DNA from 4 places in the Variovorax sp. GW823-FHT04B03 genome. Region 1 is predicted to be linked to each of the others. Evidence: predicted binding sites of a transcription regulator. Region 1 holds the regulator's gene; each other region holds the start of a gene.
The links. Region 1 encodes sigma-54, which starts transcription at its own class of promoters, with help from an activator protein. Its sites were predicted from a motif close to TGGCANGNAANCTGCTTT; they were not measured.
Positions count from the first base shown of each region.

Region 1 (4,840 bases):
CCCGCCGGCAAGGTCGAGGTGGTCGAGTTCTTCTCGTACAACTGCCCGCATTGCAACGACTTCGAGCCCTCGCTCGAAGCCTGGGTCAAGGCAGCCCCGAAGGAAGTGGCCTTCCGCCGCATCCCCGTGCCCTTCGTGGGCAACGACGTCGAAGCCAAGCAGCGCCTGTACTTCACGCTCGAAGCCATGGGCAAGCTGGACGAGTACCACCCGAAGGTCTTCGCCGCGATCCACGCGCAGCGCCAGAACCTGAACGGCGACGCCAACATCCAGGCCTGGGCCGAGCGTGCCGGCCTCGACGGCGCCAAGTTCAAGGAAACCTTTGCGTCCTTCGGCGTGGCCAGCAAGGCCCGCCGCGCGGCGCAACAGACCGAGGCCTACAAGGTCGCCGGCGTGCCGGCCCTGGCCGTGGCGGGCCGCTGGTATGTCGACGGCGAAACCGCCGGCAGCATGTCCAAGGTGCTGCAGGTCGCGACCTTCCTCATCGGCGAAGCCAAGAAGGGCTGACCGATCCGGCGACCTGCTTTTTTGGTCGAATGCAAGGCCCGCTTCGGCGGGCTTTTTCATTGGCGGCGGTGGGCAATTGCCATCCCACGCATACAATGTTTCAGAGCAAGTTTCGTGCCTTTATGACATTGCCCTCCATCCCCACATTCCCCACCCTTCGTCGCCTCGGCCGCCTGGCTTTCGGTGCGCTGTTGCTGGCCGGTGCCGCCTCGGGCGCCCTGGCCGAAACCGCCGACCGCACCAAGCCGATGAACATCGAGTCCGACTCGATGCGCTACGACGACCTGAAACAGACCAGCGTGTTCACCGGCAACGTGCTGGTCACGAAGGGCACGATCATCATCCGCGGTGCGCGGCTGGACGTGCGCCAGGACGCCGAGGGCTACCAGTACGGCGTGGTCACGGCCGCGCCCGGCAAGCTGGCCTATTACAAGCAGAAGCGCAACGCCGGCGACGAGTGGATCGAGGGCGAGTCGGAAGTCATCGAGTACGACAGCCGCGCCGACAACGTCAAGTTCATCCGCCGCGCCGTCATGCGCCGGCTGATCGGCGCCACGGCCAACGACGAGAGCAGCGGCGCGCTGATCGTCTACGACCAGAGCAACGACACCTACACCGTCAACGGCTCCCTCGTGCCGCCGAACGCCGGCGTCTCGGCGGGCGGCGGCGGTCGCGTGAAGGCCATCCTCACGCCGAAGGCCACACCGGCCCCGGCGGCGCCCGGCTCCGCACCGGCAGCCGGCGGCAAGAAGCCCGCGGCCCCGGCACCCACCCCCGCGCCCGGCGCCGGGCTGCGCCCGACCACCACGCTGGGCGGCACCGAAGGGGAAGGGCGCAAGTGATCGAAACCGCAGGAACCCAGACCGCCGACGGCATTCCGGGCAGCCGCCTCGTGGCGCGCGGCCTCAAGAAGAGCTACGGCAGCCGCACGGTCGTGAAAGACGTCTCGCTCGACGTGCAAAAGGGCGAGGTCGTCGGACTGCTCGGCCCCAACGGCGCGGGCAAGACCACCTCGTTCTACATGATCGTCGGGCTGGTGCGCGCCGACGCCGGCGAGATCACCATCGACGGCGAGCCCATCGCCCACATGCCTATTCACCGCCGCGCGCGCATGGGCCTGAGCTACCTGCCGCAGGAGGCCTCGATCTTCCGCAAGCTCACGGTCGAGGAAAACGTGCGCGCCGTGCTCGAGCTGCAGCGCGAGCCCGACGCCAACGGCCGCATGATGCCGCTGACCAAGCAGCACACCGAAGAGCGACTGGCCGACCTGCTGGCCGACCTGCGCGTGGACCACCTGCGCGATTCGCCCGCGCTCGCGCTGTCGGGCGGCGAGCGTCGCCGCGTTGAAATTGCACGCGCGCTGGCCACCCAGCCGCGCTTCATCCTGCTGGACGAGCCCTTCGCCGGCATCGACCCGATCGCGGTGATCGAGATCCAGCGGATCATCAGTTTCCTGAAAGAGCGCGGCATCGGCGTGCTCATCACCGACCACAACGTGCGTGAAACGCTGGGCATCTGCGATCACGCGTTCATCATCAGCGACGGGCACGTGCTGGCACAAGGCACACCCTCGGAGATCGTCGACAACGCCGAGGTACGCAGGGTGTACCTGGGCGAGCACTTCCGGATGTGACCGTGCGGCGAGGGTCAAGGATCATCGTGGCCGCCGTCCGCGCGGAGCTTCCTCGCGGGGGCCGCCGCGCACGGCCGCCCGAAGCGGCCGGCCCGCCCCCGGTAGGGGGTTGGCGTAGCGCGAAGCGCGCAGCCTGGGGGGGAGCCATTTCCTCATGAAGCAAGGGCTGTCCCTTCGCGTCTCGCAGCATCTGGCGCTGACGCCACAGCTGCAGCAGTCCATTCGCCTGCTCCAGCTCTCCACGCTCGAACTGAGCCAGGAGGTGGAGCAGATGCTGGACGAGAACCCGTTCCTCGAACGCACCGCGGAAGAAGCGGCGCGCGAGGAGTTCGGGCTGGACACGGCCGACGCGCCGGTGCCGCGCGACGACGCGGGCGAGGGTGAGGCCGAGTTCACGCCGTCCGCCGCCAGCACTTCCTCCACGTCCAGCGACACCAGCACCTCGACCCCCGACACCGACGGCCCCGCCGCCGAGATCGCCGAGCGCGAGCCCGACTGGGAAGGCGACGGCACCGTCGACATGGCGCCCGACGACAGCGAGTGGGGCAGCGACGCGCCCGCGCGCCAGAACAACCTGGGCGACGACGAACGGGCCGATGCCACCGAACTCGCGCGCAGCCAGGAGTCGCTGCAGTCCTTCCTGCACCGCCAGGCGTTGAGCCTGCGGCTCAATGAAAACGACTGCGCCGCGCTGCGCTTCCTGATCGAATCGCTCAACGACGACGGCTACCTCGAAGACTCGCTGCCCGCGCTGGCCTCGGGCCTGGCGGGCGACGACAACGACCAGTTCGACGACCTCGTGCACCACTTCCAGGTGGCGCTGGGCCTGCTGCAGAGCCTGGAGCCGGTGGGCGTCGGCGCGCGCGACCTCGGCGAATGCCTGAGCATCCAGCTGAAGGCGCTCGCCAGCGAAGACGAGACCGAGGCCGAAGCGCTCATCCGCAAGACCGCCATCGCGATCTGCAAGCAGCCCATGGAGCTGCTCGCGCGGCGCGACTTCAAGCGCCTGGCCACGCTCACGCGCACCAACGAAGACCTGGTGCGCTCGGCGCTGCAGATCATTGCGCGGCTCGAACCCAAGCCGGGCCGCCGTTTCGTCGACGTCGAGCGCAACATCGTCATTCCCGACGTGATCGTCACCAAGACCGGGCGCGGCACCAACGTGAAGTTCCGCGTCATGCTCAACCCCGAGGTCATGCCGCGCCTGCGCGTGCACGACATCTACGCCGGCGCGCTCAAGTCGCACAAGGGCGAAGGCAGCCAGGCGCTGTCGCAGCGGCTGCAGGAGGCGCGCTGGTTCATCAAGAACATCCAGCAGCGCTTCGACACCATCCTGCGCGTGAGCAACGCCATCGTCGAGCGGCAGAAGAGCTACTTCGTGCACGGCGAGCTGGCCATGCGCCCGCTGGTGCTGCGCGAGATCGCCGACGAACTGGGCCTGCACGAGTCGACCATCTCGCGCGTGACCACCGCCAAGTACATGGCCACGCCCTTCGGCACGGTCGAGCTGAAGTACTTCTTCGGCTCGGCGCTGGGCACCGAGACCGGCGGCAACGCGTCGAGCACCGCGGTGCGCGCGCTGATCAAGCAGTTCGTGAGTTCCGAGAGCATCAAGAAGCCGCTGTCCGACAGCCAGATCTCCGAGATGCTGAAAGAGCAGGGCATCGAGTGCGCGCGCCGCACCGTCGCCAAGTACCGCGAAGCGCTGCGCATCGCGCCCGCCAACCTGCGCAAAGCCCTGTAGAAGACCGACGATGACGAGCCGCCTGCTGTCGCGTTGTGGGCATTGGGTGGTCGTCATCGCGGCGGCGCTGCTGTTTGCCGGCTGCGCCACGCTGCCCGACGAGGCACCGCGCCCGCCCACCAAGGCCATCGCCGTCTCGGCCGACACCGCGCTCGGCAAGATCGCGCTGGCCTCGCAGCCCGATCCCGACCTCAGCGGCTTTCGCCTGATGCCCGGCGGCGACTTCGCCTTCGACACGCGGCTGCAGCTGGCGCGCCGCGCGCAGCGCACGCTCGACGTGCAGTACTACCAGATCGAGAACGACGAGACCGGCCGCTACCTGCTGCGCACCCTGCGCGATGCGGCCCAGCGCGGGGTGCGCGTGCGCCTGTTGATGGACGACCTGTACACGTCCGGCGAAGACGAACTGCTGCTCGGCCTTGCCGCCACGCCGAACGTGGAGCTGCGCCTGTTCAACCCGTTCCCGGCCGGGCGCGGCAGCCTGCTCAAGCGCTTCACCGCATCGCTGTTCGACTTCAGCCGCGTCAACCGCCGCATGCACAACAAGCTCTTCATCGCCGACGGCGCGATGGCGGTGGCGGGCGGGCGCAACATCGGCAACCAGTACTTCCGCCGCACCACGGGCCCGAACTTCATCGACCTCGACACCTTCGTCACGGGTGCGCTGATCCCGCGCCTGGGCGTGCTGTTCGACCAGTACTGGAACAGCCCGCACGTGCGCCCGATCGGCGCGGTCGTGCACACCGACCTGCCGCGCGAAGAGCTGCAGCGCCGCTTCGACGCCGCCACCGGCCCCGACACCACGCCCCCACCGCCCAGGCCCGCGCCCAACGACCTGCTCGGCTACAGCCCCGTGGCCGACGACCTCGACGCCGGCAAGCTCGGCCTGATCTGGACCACCGCCGAGGCGTATGCCGATTCACCTGACCGCGTGATCGGCAAGACCGCGTCGTATG
Region 1 is NZ_JBXAIT010000001.1:390,129-394,968, forward strand. It holds gene AC1RAD_RS01735 (thiol:disulfide interchange protein DsbA/DsbL) at 1-507, shown strand, start outside; gene lptA (lipopolysaccharide transport periplasmic protein LptA) at 630-1,349, shown strand; gene lptB (LPS export ABC transporter ATP-binding protein) at 1,346-2,140, shown strand; gene rpoN (RNA polymerase factor sigma-54) at 2,295-3,884, shown strand; gene AC1RAD_RS01755 (phospholipase D family protein) at 3,895-4,840, shown strand, end outside.

Region 2 (4,840 bases), 320 kb from region 1:
GGGGGTGCTGCGGTCGCCGGGCTGGAACAGGTCGCCGAGCCACTGGCGCGCATCTTTCAGCGTGCGGTCGAGCAGGCCCAGCACGGTGGGCGCGAGCCCCGCGGGCAGCACGAGGCTGTGGACCAGCGTGGCGCAGAAGATGCCCAGGCCAATCTCTTCCACGCGCGCCACGGCGGTGTCGAACAGCACGAGCGGCGTCTGCACCGACGGAAAGCCGATCAGCGCCGCCGTGTAGCCCGCGAGCATGAAGACGTACGAGCGCGGCGTGCGGTCGAGCAGCGACACATACAGGCACAGCCCGACCCACAGCGCGAGCACCAGCGTGAGCAGCTCGGGCGCGTTGGACAGCGCGGGCACCATGAGCACGGTGGCGACGCTGCCGATGAGCGTGCCGCAGAAGCGGAACATCGCCTTGGAGCGCACGGCGCCGGCCAGCGGATGGGCGACGACGTAGGTGGTCATGAGCGCCCAGAACGGGCGCGGCAGGCCGGCGCGGCTGGCCAGGTACATCGCCAGCATCGCGGCGGCGAAGCTCTTGACGGAAAAGAGAACTTCCGCGCGGGTGAAGCGCGGCAGCGCCATCGACATCGCCATTTACGAGCCGCGCCCTTCCTGCTGCAGGCTCTGCATGCCGGCGGCACTGCGGCCGAGCTTGGCCTCGAGCGCGCCGAAGACGCGCAAGGTGGCGGCGATGTCCTCGTCGGGAATGCCTTCGAACAGCGCGGCGCGCATCTGGCGCAGCGCGGCCTCGATGGGCTCGCACACGGCGCGGCCGGCGGGCGTGAGGTGCAGCGTCTTGGCGCGACGGTCGGCCGGGTCTTCGCGGCGCTCGACGAAGCCGGCCTCGACCAGTTGGTCGAGCGAGCGCACCAGCGACGGCCCTTCGATGCCCAGCGCCTCGGCCACCGTGCCCTGGCGCACGCCGTCTTCCATGCGCCCGAGCACCACGACCGGCCAGGCCAGCGTCTGCGACAGGCCCACATGCGCCACCGCCTTGTCGGCCGCCGCGCGGTAGCCGCGCTGGAGCACCGACAGCGAGGTGCCGAGCCGCATCAGCGCGTGTTCGCGCAACGGTGAGATGGGTTCGGTATCGGCCACGGCGTTATCAATTAGTTAGCTTGCTAACAATTGTACGGGTTTCTACCGAGTTCTGCACGCAGCCGCGCACGTCGTCAGCGCGCGGCCCAGGGAAAAAGGGGGAGAGAAAGAAAAGTGTGAAGCTCGCCGATAAGCCGGATTCTGTGCACCGGGGCCCTCTTGCGAAGACCCCGGCGTGACCGCCATTACTCTGGGCCGTTTGTCGCCAAACGGCTCGATGCCACCTACCCGCCAGCTCAGCGGAACCACCTCGATACTGGCCTACTTGGTGTTGCTGCGCGCAGAGATTGCCCGTTTCACCCGAACTGAATCGGCTCGTCTCTGTTGCTCTGATCCTCACCTCACGGTGGAGAGTCGTTAACTCCTGCGCTGTCCTGTGCAGTCCGGACGTTCCTCCAGTGCGATCTTTCGACCCGATGCTGTTGCCCGAAGGCAGAGCATCGTCCCTTTCGGGCTTGCACCAGCGGCGGTCTGGCGTGCTTCACCGCTCGATTATCGCCCGCCCCGTCAATGACCCTTCAGGCGACGCCGCGCGCCGACCTTCAACCGGGCGTTTCGCCGTCGCCGGCCTGCACCAGGCCCAGCTTGCGCAAGGTCCGGTGGAAGTTGCTGCGGTCGATGCCGGCCTCGCGCGCGGCGCTGGCCACGCGACCGCCGTGGCGGGCCAGCAGTTCCGACAGCCAGGCCCGCTGGAAGGCCTCGGTCGCCTCGCGCAGCGTGCCGCCGGCGATGGCAGGCGGCCCCGCGTGTTCGTTCGCCGGGGCCTGCACGGGCGCTGCCATGGCGCTTCCCACGACGGCGGCGCTGTCCAGCGCCAGGTGATGCGGTTCGATGGCCGTCCAGCGCGAGCCGCGCGGCTGCTCCCGGAACGCCCGCAGCGAGGCACGGCTGATCACGTGCTCGAGCTCGCGCACGTTGCCCGGCCAGCCGTGCGCCAGCATGGCGGCCTTCGACGCCGGCGAGAGCCGCAGGTTGCGCGCGCCCAGCCGGTGCTGGTTCTCCTCGAGAAAGCTGCCGGCGAGCACGAGCACGTCGCGCCCCCGTTCGCGCAGCGGCGCGACCACGAGCGGGTAGACCGACAGCCGGTGGTACAGGTCGGCGCGAAAGCGCCCCTGTGCGATCGCCGCGGGCAGGTCGCGGTTGGTGGCCGCGATCACGCGCACGTCGACCTTGCGCATGCGGTCGCTGCCGGGGCGCTGCACCTCGCCGCTTTGCAGCACGCGCAGCAGCTTGGCCTGCACGCTCAGCGGCAGCTCGCCGACCTCGTCGAGAAAGAGCGTGCCGCCATCGGCGATCTCGAACTTGCCGTCGCGGTCCTGCACGGCGCCGGTGAACGCGCCGCGCTTGTGGCCGAAGAGTTCGCTGTCGGCCAGCGTCTCGGGCAGCGCCGCGCAGTTGACCTGCACCAGCGGCTGCTCGCTGCGCCGCGAGCGCGCGTGCAGGCGCTGCGCGACCAGGTCCTTGCCCACGCCGGTTTCGCCGAGCAGCAGCACCGTGAGGTCGGACACGGCGACCGTGTCGATCTCGTGGCACAGCTGCTTCATCGCCGGGCTGCTACCCAGCAGCTCGCGCGGCGCGCCACGCCCTGCGCGCAGGGCCTGCGCGACGGCCTGCTCGCGCATCGCGCGCGCCTGCATCTCGCGGATCGTGTCGGCGGCCTCGATGCCGGTTTCGACGAGGGCGATCAATGCCTCCATCTGCGCCGGGCCCACGGCGTCAAAGGCGTGCGGTTCCAGCGCGTCCAGCGTGAGCAGGCCCCAGACGGCGCCGCGCAGGCGCAGCGGCGCGCCCATGCAGTCGTGCACCGGCAGGATGCCCGGCTGGCCGGCGACGAGGCCGTCGTACGGGTCGGGCAGGTTGCTGTCGTGGGCGAAGCGCAGGCCCCGTTCGCTGTCGAGCAGGCGCGCGAAACGTGGATGCGCGGCGACGGGAAACTGGCGCCCGAGGGTTTCGTCGCTCAGGCCGTCGACCGCGACGGGCTTCAACACGTCGACGTCGAGCTGCAGCAGCGCGGCGGCGTCGCAGCGGACCAGGCCGCGCGCGGCGGCGAGCAGCGACCGGTAGCGGGCGGCCTCGGCTTCGGGCTCGGGCTCGGGTGGTGAGGCCTCGGTGGTCGAATCGACACGCAATGTGGTCATAAGTACAACGCAGAAGTTGTTGCGAATTTGACCACGCCCGGTAAATCCCCAATGGCGTCAAGCACTTGCAGAGGCCTTCCGGCTGGCACGGATCGTGAGAAGAAAAAGGCATCTCAACAGAGGAAGCGCCAGACCATGAATCCGCAAACCATCGCCATCGTCAAGTCCACCGTGCCCGCGCTCCAGGCCCACGGCGAGGCCATCACCAGCCACTTCTACAAGATCATGTTTGAAGGCCATCCGCAAGTGAAGGCCTTCTTCAACGAGGCGCACCAGGCCGCCGGCACGCAGGCGCGCGCGCTGGCGGGCGCGGTCATCGCGTACGGCGCGCACATCGACCGGCTCGAAGCGATCGCCGGCGCCCTGCCCCGCATCATCCAGAAGCACGCCGCGCTGGGCGTGCTGCCCGAGCACTACCCGATCGTCGGCCACTACCTGCTGCGCGCCGTGAAGGAGGTGCTCGGCGATGCCGCGACCGACGAGGTGATCGCCGCCTGGGGCGAGGCCTACGAATCGCTGGCGGGCCTGCTCATCGCCGCGGAAGAAGCCGTCTACAGCGCCAACGCGGCGCAACCCGGCGGATGGCGCGGCACGCGCGAGTTCCGCGTGGCCCGGCGCGAGGACGAGAGCGAGGTCATCACCTCGTTCTACCTGGAGCCCGTGGACGGCGGCGCGCTGCTGGCGTTCTCGCCGGGACAGTACCTCACGCTGGTGCTGGAGATCGACGGCCAGCCGGTGCGGCGCAACTACTCGCTGTCCGACGCGCCGGGCAAGCCGTGGTACCGCATCAGCGTGAAGAAGGAAGAAGGCGGCCGCGCCTCGAACTGGCTCCACGCGGCCGCCGCGGTCGGCACGCGGCTGCAGGTGCAGGCGCCGTGCGGCGACTTCGTGCTGCAGCCCGCGGGCGAGCAGGCGCGTCCCCTCGTGCTGGTGACGGGTGGCGTGGGCATCACGCCCGCCATGAGCATGCTCGAATCGGTGGCGCACACGGGCCGGCCGGTGCACTTCGTCCATGCGGCGCGGCACGGCGGCGCGCACGCCTTCCGCGCCCGCGTCGACGCACTCGCGCAGCGGCATGCGAACGTGAAGCCGCTGTATATCTACGACGCGCCGCGCGACACCGACACGCCGCACGCGACCGGCTTCGTCACCCGCGAGCTGCTGGCCGGGCTGTTGCCCGCCGACCGCGACGTCGACCTGTACTTTCTCGGGCCGAAGCCCTTCATGCAGGCGGTGTATGCGAACGGGCTGGCGCTCGGCGTGCCCAAGCAGCAGCTTCGCTACGAGTTCTTCGGGCCGCTGGAAGCCCTGGAGGCCTGAACCGCAACGGCCTGCCATCCCCCCGTGCTGAAACGGTCGCGGGCCGGGTGCAACCCGGCCCAGGGGGCGCCACAATGCGCGCTGACCATCCGACCCTCGCACCCAAGGAGATTCCATGAAGGCCCAGAACATCCTCCAGACCATCGGCAACACGCCGCACATCCGCATCAACCGCCTGTTCGGCCATGCGAAGCAGCAGGTCTGGATCAAGTCGGAGCGCGCCAACCCCGGCGGCTCGATCAAGGACCGCATCGCGCTGTCGATGGTGGAAGACGCCGAGAAGA
Region 2 is NZ_JBXAIT010000001.1:714,720-719,559, reverse strand. It holds gene AC1RAD_RS03195 (FUSC family protein) at 1-594, opposite strand, end outside; gene AC1RAD_RS03190 (MarR family winged helix-turn-helix transcriptional regulator) at 595-1,053, opposite strand; RNA gene rnpB (RNase P RNA component class A) at 1,213-1,581, opposite strand; gene norR (nitric oxide reductase transcriptional regulator NorR) at 1,641-3,236, opposite strand; gene hmpA (NO-inducible flavohemoprotein) at 3,372-4,556, shown strand; gene cysK (cysteine synthase A) at 4,672-4,840, shown strand, end outside.
Region 2: hmpA (NO-inducible flavohemoprotein) is a predicted target of sigma-54. The motif match lies at 3,320-3,337, and genes of this name have one in related genera.

Region 3 (4,840 bases), 200 kb from region 1:
CCGGCGATCCTGCATTGCCTGCTGGACCCGGAGGCGATCACGCCCGCGAGCACGCTGGCGTCGATCCGCAAGGCGGCGCTGGCCGCGAACTGAGGCGTCGTCAACGCAGGCCGCCGACATAGCGCGGCGGCGGCGTGGGCGGCAGGCCGTCGGGCTGGCGCGCCGCCAAGCGCGCGGCGCGGGCCAGCGGCTCCATGGCCTGCTCCAGCCGCGTGGCGAGCTGGTCGAGTTCGTCGTCTTTCGTCTCGGCGGCGTGCTGGCGCGTCATGCGCACGATCTCGGCGGCGTACTCGGCGTTGGTGGCCATCCATTCGGTGTCGGTCACGCGCCCGTGCTTTCGCCGCAGTGCCACGTGAAGGCGTGCTGCAAGCGCGATGCGTTCGCTTTCGGACATGGATGGCATGGCGTCTCCCTCGGGTGGTCAGGCTCCCAGGTGTTCACGATGCTGAGCAAGATCGAGGCCCACCAGTTCACTCTCGGGGTCGACGCGCAATCCGACCAGCACATGCACCAGGAACAGCACGATGGCCGTGCCGGCCGCGCTGTAGATCGCCACGCTGGCGACCGCGATCGCCTGCGTCAGCACATTGCCCGCCGCGCCCGAGATGCGCGGGTCGGCGAACATGCCCGTGAGCAGCGCGCCCACGATGCCGCCGATGCCGTGCACGCCGAACACGTCGAGCGAGTCGTCCGCACCGAGCAGGTGCTTCAGGCCCGTGGCGCCCCAGTAGCAGGCCAGTCCGGCGATGGCGCCGATGGCCAGCGCCGACAGCGGCGTGACGAAGCCGGCCGCCGGCGTGATCGCCACCAGCCCGGCCACGAGGCCGGAGCACAGGCCCAGCAGCGAGGGGCTGCGGCGCACGATCCATTCGCCGACCATCCAGCTCATGGCGCCGGCCGCCGCCGCGATGTGCGTCACCAGCATCGCCAGGCCCGCGCGCCCGTCGGCCGCCACCGCCGAGCCGGCATTGAAGCCGAACCAGCCCACCCACAGCAGGCCCGCGCCCGTCATGGTGAGCGCCAGGCTGTAGGGCTCGAAGGCCTCGCGCCCGTAGCCCCGGCGCGGCCCGAGCGCATAGGCGCACACCAGCCCCGCGATGCCCGCGTTGACGTGCACCACCGAGCCGCCCGCGAAGTCGAGCGCACCCATCTGCGCGAGCCAGCCGCCCGGCTCCCACACCCAGTGCGCGACCGGTGCGTACACGAGCAGGCTCCACAGCAGCGCGAACCACAGCAGCGCCGAGAAGCGCATGCGCTCGACAAAGGCGCCGAGCACCAGCGCGGTGGTGATGATTGCGAAGCTCAGCTGGAACATGGCGTAGACCGACTCCGGCACGTTCGGCGCCACGTGGCTCACGGCCACCTGGCCGGCCTCCTTCAGGTACTCGAAGCCCGAGAAGCCGATGCGCGAGAGCTTGCCCAGCCAGGGCCAGCCGGGCGTGAAGGCCAGCGAGTAGCCGAGCGCGAACCAGGTCAGTGAGACCACCGCGGCGATCGCCACCACCCCGGCCATGGTGGCCAGCACGTTCTTGCGCCGGACCATGCCGGCATAGAAGAGCGCGATGCCGGGCAGCGTCATCAACAGCACCAGCGCGGTCGAGGTCATCATCCAGGCGGTGTCGGCCGCGTTCAGGGAGGCTTGGGGTGCCAGCAGGGCCATGACCGTTTCTTCTTGGAGTGGTGGACAGAAGGCCTGTGTGCACGAGTCATGCCATCTTGTTAACTGACTGAAACACTTTGGTTTCCCAACCGGAGGGTCGAAGTAACACGAAGCGGGTAATTCCTAATGCACCGGGCGGGTGCGCGCTTGCACAATCTGCGCACTCGCGACGGGCCCTGCTCGTACTGCCGAGGGTCCGAGGAGACAAGCTTCCGATCGATCAACAAGAACATTCTTCAAAGGCTCCGTACGAGATGCCTGTCTGATATTTGAAAAGCGCCGCTGGTCGGCGTTTTTTTTTGCCTGTTCGCAGCGCGAATGCAGGCGCTTTCCTCCAAGCCAAACAAGCCTCCTGGCCAGCCGGTACCGGCCACCACAGCTATCGTTTCGATAGCGATTCCGGTGAGACAATCGCCCGCATGGAAATGCTGGTGGTCACGGGCGCCTCACTGCTCGCGGGTTTTATCGATGCGATCGTGGGCGGCGGCGGGTTGATCCTGGTGCCGGCCCTCTTTGCGGTGTTTCCGGGCGCGCCGCCGGCCACGCTGCTGGGCACCAACAAGAGCGCGTCCATCTGGGGCACGGCGGCCTCGGCGGCCCAGTTCAGCCAGCGGGTGCAGATGCGCTGGGGCGCAATGTGGCCGGCCGCGCTGCTGGGTTTCGGCGGCTCGATGCTCGGCGCCTGGACCGTCACGGTCTTCCCGGGCGACTTCCTGCGCCGGGCGCTGCCGGTCATCCTGCTGGGCGTGCTGGTCTACACGCTGGCGCGCAAGGACATGGGCCGGCTGCACGCGCCGCGCTTCAGCGGCCGCGCCGAGACGCTGGCGGCCAGCACCATCGGCCTGACCATCGGTTTCTACGACGGCTTCTTCGGCCCGGGCACGGGCAGCTTCCTGGTGTTCCTGTTCGTGCGCTGGATGGGCTACGACTTCCTCAACGCCTCGGCCTCGGCCAAGGTCATCAACACCCTGACCAACGCCGCCGCGCTGATCCTGCTGGCTGCCAAGGGCCACGTCTGGTGGCACTACGGGCTGGTGATGGCCGTGGCCAACGTGGCTGGCAGCCTGGTCGGTACGCGCGTGGCGCTGAAGCACGGGGCGGGCTTCGTGCGGATCGTGTTCATCGTGGTGGTGAGTGCGCTGATCCTGAAAACGGCCTACGACGCGTTCCTGAAATAAAAAAAGCCCCTGGAGCAACAGGCTCGCCCCCAGTCTTCGCGCACTTCGTGTCGCTTCGCCAACCCCCTACCGGGGGCAACACCAGCGGCCCGGCAAAGCCGGTTCCGCGGTGTTCCTGGAAGGAGCCTCCAGCTCAATCCTCAACGAAGGCTTCTTCGCGCTTCGCCTTGATTGCCGGCAGCAGCACGATGGCCAGCAGCAAGGCTGCGGCGATCAGCAGCCCTGCCGACAGCGGCCGCGTCACGAACACGCTCCACGCGCCGCGCGACAGCAGCAGCGCGCGCCGCAGGTTCTCTTCCATCATCGGCCCGAGGATGAAGCCCAGCAGCAGCGGGGCCGGCTCGGTGCGCAGCTTCAGGAACAGGTAGCCGATGAAGCCGAAGATCGCCACCATCCACACGTCGAAGGTGTTGTTGTTGGTCGAGTACACGCCGATCGCGCAGAACAGCACGATGGCGGGGAACAGGAACTTGTAGGGCACCGTCAGCAGCTTGATCCACATCCCGATCAGCGGCAGGTTCAGGATGATCAGCATCGCGTTGCCGATCCACATCGAGGCGATCAGGCCCCAGAACAGCTCGGGGTTGCTGGTCATCACCTGCGGGCCGGGCTGGATGTTGTGGATCGTCATCGCGCCCACCATCAGCGCCATCACCGCGTTGGGCGGGATGCCCAGCGTCAAGAGCGGAATGAAGGAGGTCTGCGCGCCGGCGTTGTTGGCCGACTCGGGCGAGGCCACGCCGCGGATGTTGCCCTTGCCGAAGGGCACTTCGCCGGGGCGCATCTTGATCTTCTTCTCCAGTGCGTAGGCCGCAAAGGCCGCCAGCAGCGCACCGCCGCCGGGCAGGATGCCCAGCGCCGAACCCAGCGCCGTGCCGCGCAGCACGGCGGGCGTCATGCGCTTGAAGTCGTCCTTGGTGGGCCACAGGCCCTTCACCTTGTGCGTGAACACCTCGCGCTCGTCGTCGGGCTGCGAGAGGTTGCCGATGATTTCGCCGTAGCCGAACACGCCCATGGCGATCACCACGAAGCCGATGCCGTCGGTGAGCTCGGGAATGTCGAAGCTGAAGCGCGCCACGCCTGAGTTCACGTCGGTGCCCACGATGCCCAGCAGCAGGCCCAGCACGATCATCGCCACCGCCTTGAGCAGCGAGCCCGAGGCCAGCACCACCGCGCCGATCAGGCCCAGCACCATCAGCGAGAAGTACTCGGCCGGGCCGAACTTGAAGGCCAGCTCGGTCAGCGGCGGCGCGAAGGCGGCCAGGATCAAGGTGCCGACGCAGCCTGCGAAGAACGAGCCCAGGCCGGCCGCAGCCAGCGCAGGGCCTGCGCGGCCCTGCCTTGCCATCTGGTAGCCGTCGATACAGGTGACCACCGAGGACGACTCCCCGGGCAGGTTCACCAGAATGGCGGTGGTCGAGCCGCCGTACTGGGCGCCGTAGTAGATGCCGGCCAGCATGATCAGCGCCGACACGGGCGGCAGCGCGTAGGTGGCGGGCAGCAGCATCGCGATGGTCGCGACCGGGCCGATGCCCGGCAGCACGCCGATCAGCGTGCCCAGGATGCAGCCGACCAGGCAGTACAGCAGGTTGGTGAAGGTGAAGGCGACGCCGAAGCCGGTCGCCAGGTTGTGGAACAGTTCCATGGCGGTGTGCTCCTCAACCCGAAATGAACGTGGGCCAGACCTGGATCTGCAGCTTGAGCGCCCAGATGAAGGCCACATAGCTGCCGGCCGCCAGGATGGTGGAGAGCACCAGCACGTCGCGCAGCTTGAAGTGCTCGCCGGCCATGCTCGAGATGATCGTCAGCGCGTAGATCGCGATGATCATGCCCATCGCCGGCAGCCCGACGCTGGGCAGGCCGCCCAGCAGCACGCCGAAGGCCAGGTTGGCGCCGAGCACGAAGGCCAGCGGCTTCCAGGCCCATTTGCCGATCCTGTCGCCGTCGGCGCTCTCGACCACCATGGCCTGGAACATGATCAGCGCGCCCAGCAGCGCCAGCA
Region 3 is NZ_JBXAIT010000001.1:189,766-194,605, forward strand. It holds gene AC1RAD_RS00845 (thiamine pyrophosphate-binding protein) at 1-93, shown strand, start outside; gene AC1RAD_RS00850 (hypothetical protein) at 101-403, opposite strand; gene AC1RAD_RS00855 (ammonium transporter) at 422-1,660, opposite strand; gene AC1RAD_RS00860 (sulfite exporter TauE/SafE family protein) at 2,080-2,838, shown strand; gene AC1RAD_RS00865 (tripartite tricarboxylate transporter permease) at 2,972-4,483, opposite strand; gene AC1RAD_RS00870 (tripartite tricarboxylate transporter TctB family protein) at 4,497-4,840, opposite strand, start outside.
Region 3: AC1RAD_RS00855 (ammonium transporter) is a predicted target of sigma-54. The motif match lies at 1,697-1,714, and genes of this name have one in related genera.

Region 4 (4,840 bases), on a different contig from region 1:
CGGCGGTGTTGATGACCATCGGCCAGATCGAGCAGATGAAGATGGTCCAGATCGCGGCCGGGTTGGCGCCCTTGAACACCAGCAGGCCGATGGGCAGCCACGCGAGCGGCGACACCGGGCGCAGCAGGCTGATGAGCGGGTTGAACATGCGCGAGAGGAATTCGAAGCGCCCGATGGCGAAGCCGGCCGGAATGCCGACCGCCGCCGCCAGGCCGAAGCCCAGCGCCACGCGCTGCAGCGACGACAGCACGTTCCAGCCCACGCCCTGGTCGTTCGGCCCCTTGCTGTAGAACGGATCGCTGAACACCGTGAGCGCCTGCTGCCAGGTGGCCAGCGGCGAAGGGAAGCCGGTGGTGCTTTTCATGGCCACGATCTCCCACACCAGCACCAGCAGGCCGAAGCCCAGGAACGGCGGGAGCACGCGCATCCAGAAGGCGCGCAGATCGAGGGGCGCGCGGGTGCGGGGCACGGGTGCCGCCGCCGCAACGGCCACAGCGGGGGCGGGTGCCAGGGGCCTGGACACGACGGGCGCGGCGACCTGCGAGGCCACGGCGTCGAGCGGGGAATGGAAGACAGCGCTGACCATGGTGCGTTTCTCCTCAGACATGGAGCTTGAAAGACTCGGCGTACTTCTTCGGGTCCTTGCCGTCCCAGACGGTGCCGTCGAAGAGCTTGCTGGTGCGCAGCACGTCCTTGGGCACGGGCGTCTGCGTGGCGGCGGCGGCCTGCTTGTAGATGTCGATGCGGTTGATCTCGGTGGCCACCTTCAGGTAGTCGGGGTGCTCCTTCAAGAGGCCCCAGCGCTTGTGCTGCGTGAGGAACCACATGCCGTCCGACAGGTACGGGAAGTTCACGGCGCCGCCGTTGTAGAACTTCATGTGGTTGGGGTCGTCCCAGCTCTTGCCCAGGCCGTTGGTGTAGCGGCCCAGGATGCGCTGGTTGATCGCGTCCACGCTGGTGTTGACGTAGCTCTTGTCAGCAATGGTTTCGGCCATCTTGTTCTTGTTCTGCAGGCCGGTGTCGATCCACTTGCCGGCCTCGAGGATCGCGGCCGTGACGGCGCGCGCGGTGTTCGGGTACTTCTTCGTGAACTCCGCGGTGCAGCCCAGCACCTTCTCGGGGTGGTCCTTCCAGATGTCCTGGGTGGTGATGCCGGTGAAGCCGATGCCGTCCATGATCGCGCGCTGGCCCCAGGGCTCGCCCACGCAGTAGCCGTCCATGTTGCCCACGCGCATGTTGGCCACCATCTGCGGGGGCGGCACGGTGATGTTCTTCACGTCCTTGAACGGGTCGATGCCGGCCGAGGCGAGCCAGTAGTAGAGCCACATGGCGTGGGTGCCGGTGGGGAAGGTGTGGGCGAAGGTGTACTCGCCCTTTTCCTTGGCGATGAGCTTGGCGAGCGAGGCGGCATCGACCGCGCCCTTGTCGGCCAGCTTCTTGGACAGCGTGATGGCCTGGCCGTTGTTGTTGAGGGTCATGAGCACGGCCATGTCCTTCTTCGGGCCGCTCACGCCCAGGTGCATGCCGTACACGAGGCCGTAGAGCACGTGCGCCATGTCGAGGTCGCCGTTCACGAGCTTGTCGCGCACGCCGGCCCAGCTGGCTTCCTTGCTCGGCACGATCTTCACGCCGTACTTCTTGTCGATGCCCAGCACCGAGGCCATCACCACGCTGGCGCAATCGGTCAGCGGGATGAAGCCGATCTTCACTTCTTCCTTCTCGGGCTTGTCCGAGCCCTGGGCCCAGACGGCGGCGCGCAGCGCCGGGTCGATGCCCACGGCGCCGAGGGCGGCGGCCTGCAGCACGCGGCGCCGGCTCAGTTTGGTTTTCAGCAGCAGATCGGACATGGGCGGGGCTCCAGAAGTGAAAGACAAAAACGAAAAGGCGTCCGCACCGCGCAGGGGCTGCTCGTGAACGAGCCCTTGCGGGATGGGGACGCCTTTGTCCGGTTCGGTGGGCCGCACCCGCCGTTGGGTGCAACCTGCCTGAAGACCTTGCGGTCTGTGACAAGCTCCATGCAAGCGGTGTGCCAGCCCGCAACCACCGGTGGGAGCTATGGAAAAGATAGCTGGCAGGGCGCGCCGGCGCAGGGGAAAGTTCCTGCTGGCTCGCTAACCCGGGCGACGCACAACTGTTGTGCGCTGCACCAATCCAAGCGGCCCGGCTCAGCGCCGCGGTGCAGGCTCGAGCGGCAGGTAGTCGGCCATGGCCAGCATCGACTCGGCCACGTCGACGAGGCGGCGCTTCTGGTTCATGGCGGTCTGGCGCAGCATCTTGTGCGCCTCGGCCTCGCTCAGGCGCCGGTGCGCCATCAGCAGGCCCTTGGCGCGCTCGACGATCTTGCGTTCGTTGAGCGAGGCGCGCACGGTGTCGAGCTCGTCGCTCATGGCCTGCAGGCGCTGCGACTGCTCCTGGACCATGTCGAGCACCGAGCGTTCGAGGTGGCGCCCGAGTTGCGCGGGCGTGGCGTCCTGCGCCTGTTGGGCATCGTCGAAGAACAGCGCGCCGCCGGCCTGCGGGGCCAGCGTGCCGAGCAGCTGCCGGTAGGCCGCCAGCTCGCTGCGCGCCTGGGCGGTCTTGTGGTCGCACAGCGCGCGCAGGTCGGCCGAGAGGCGGTTCTCGACCGTTTGCATGGCGTCGATGCGCCGCGTGCAGCAGTCGAACCAGGCCTGGCTCAGCAGCGCGTCGGCCGGCACCGAGGTGGCGCCCTTGCGGCGCAGGCGCTCGAGCTCGGCCAGCACGGCGTCCGACTGGCTGTCGTGCCAGAGCGTGCGCACCGCGTCGCCCGAGAAATCGATGAACACCTGGAAGCAGCGCTCCTGCGACTCGATGAGGTGGCGCCACTGCTGGCGCTGCGCGTCGTCGCCACGGCCCAGCGCGAGCGCGGCGGCGCCGAAGGCCCGCTCCTGGCCGGCGAACTCCTTGCCCTGCATGAAGTTGAACATCGCCACCAGCAGGCGCGAGATCTCGGGGTCGGTGGCGCCATCGGCCGCCTCGAACACCACCGCCAGCAGGCCGGCCACGAGCTTGGCGAAGGCGGCCACGGCCTGCGCGGGCTGGAGTTCGAGCGCGTCGATGCGCCGGCGCAGCGCGGGCAGGGCGTCCAGGCCGGGCAGCACCCAGGCGATGCGGCTGAACAGGCGCGCGCCGTGGCCGGCGCCCACCGCGCGGTGGTGCTCGGCCTCGAGCCGGTCGAAGCCGGCGCGCACCTGCTGCTCGAGCGCCAGGCATTCAGCGATCTGCGGGCCGCGCTGGTCGGCAAAGCGCCCGCCGTGCGAGGCCAGGAACACGTTCGACATGCCGCGCTCGCGCTGCAGCGCATGCACGAGCCGCCCGATGGCGCCGACCAGCTCGCTGGTGCGCGCGAGCTGGTCCAGCGCGTCGATCTCGCATCGGCGCGCGGCGATCAGGAAGCTCAGGCCGGAAGTCATTCGTGGGGGCGCGGAAGGGGCGCCTTCCGCTCGTGCAACTTCCGTGCCTCGCTTGCCCCTTCGCCGGCGCCGCCGGCGGGCGGCCCCTACACTCGGCGCCATGCTCTTGTTGGGAATCGAATCATCCTGCGACGAGACCGGCGTGGCGCTGGTCGAGTCGCACGGCGACGCGCTGCCGCTGCTGCGTTCGCACGCGCTGCACAGCCAGATCGCCATGCACCAGGCCTACGGCGGCGTGGTGCCCGAGCTGGCCAGCCGCGACCACATCCGTCGCGTGCTGCCGCTCACCGAAGCCGTCATGGCCGAGGCCGGGCGCTCGCTGGCCGAGATCGACGTGGTGGCCTACACGCGCGGCCCGGGCCTGGCCGGTGCGCTGCTCGTGGGCGCCGGCGTGGCCTGCGCGCTCGGCGTGGCGCTGGGCAAGCCGGTGCTGGGGGTGCATCACCTCGAAGGGCATCTGCTGTCGCCGTTCCTGAGCGCCGATCCGCCCGAATTTCCGTTCGTGGCGCTGCTGGTGTCGGGTGGTCACACGCAGCTGATGCGGGTCGACGGCGTGGGCCGCTACGAACTGCTCGGCGAGACCATCGACGACGCGGCGGGCGAGGCCTTCGACAAGAGCGCCAAGCTCATGGGCCTGCCGTACCCCGGCGGCCCCTGGCTGGCGAAGCTGGCCGAAGAGGGCGACGCCGCGGCCTTCAAGCTGCCGCGCCCGCTGCTGCACAGCGGCGATCTCGACTTTTCGTTTGCCGGACTGAAGACGGCCGTGCTCACGCAGGCCAAGAAGCTCGGCGACCAGCTCGAGGCGCGCAAGGCCGACCTGGCGGCGTCCACGCAGGCGGCCATCGTCGAGGTGCTGCTGAAGAAGTCGCTCGCGGCGCTGGACCAGACCGGCCTGAAGCGGCTGGTGGTGGCGGGTGGCGTGGGGGCCAACAAGAACCTGCGCGAGCAACTGAACGCGGCCTGCGCGAAGCGCAAGGTGCGCGTGCACTACCCCGAGCTGCACCTGTGCACCGACAACGGCGCCATGATCGCCATGGCGGCGGCGATGCGGCTGCAATCAGGCCTGTCGCAGGCCTCGGAGCGCTATGCCTTCGACGTCAAGCCGCGATGGCCGATGGCATCGCTGATGACGCCCGAGACGCCGCTGCCGGAAACCGTGTAGCCGGCTGCGGCCGTGCACGCCCCAGCGAGGGCAGCGGCAGCACGTCGAGCACGTTGCGCCACAGCTGGCGCCACTCGGGCCAGTCGTGGCCGCCTTCGGTGGTGAACACGCGCCCCGGGGGCAGGGCGTCGGCCAGCAGCTTGTGGTTGCTGGCAAAGCGGTCGGCCAGGCCGAAACCCAGGTACAGCGGCGGCAGGTCCTGGGAAGGCTTCGGCGCCAGGTACTGCTGGAAGAAGGGCCAGAGCTT
Region 4 is NZ_JBXAIT010000004.1:124,849-129,688, reverse strand. It holds gene ntrB (nitrate ABC transporter permease) at 1-586, opposite strand, end outside; gene AC1RAD_RS17965 (CmpA/NrtA family ABC transporter substrate-binding protein) at 600-1,847, opposite strand; gene AC1RAD_RS17960 (nitrate regulatory protein) at 2,166-3,431, opposite strand; gene tsaD (tRNA (adenosine(37)-N6)-threonylcarbamoyltransferase complex transferase subunit TsaD) at 3,532-4,593, shown strand; gene AC1RAD_RS17950 (alpha/beta hydrolase) at 4,529-4,840, opposite strand, start outside.
Region 4: AC1RAD_RS17965 (CmpA/NrtA family ABC transporter substrate-binding protein) is a predicted target of sigma-54. The motif match lies at 2,015-2,032, and genes of this name have one in related genera.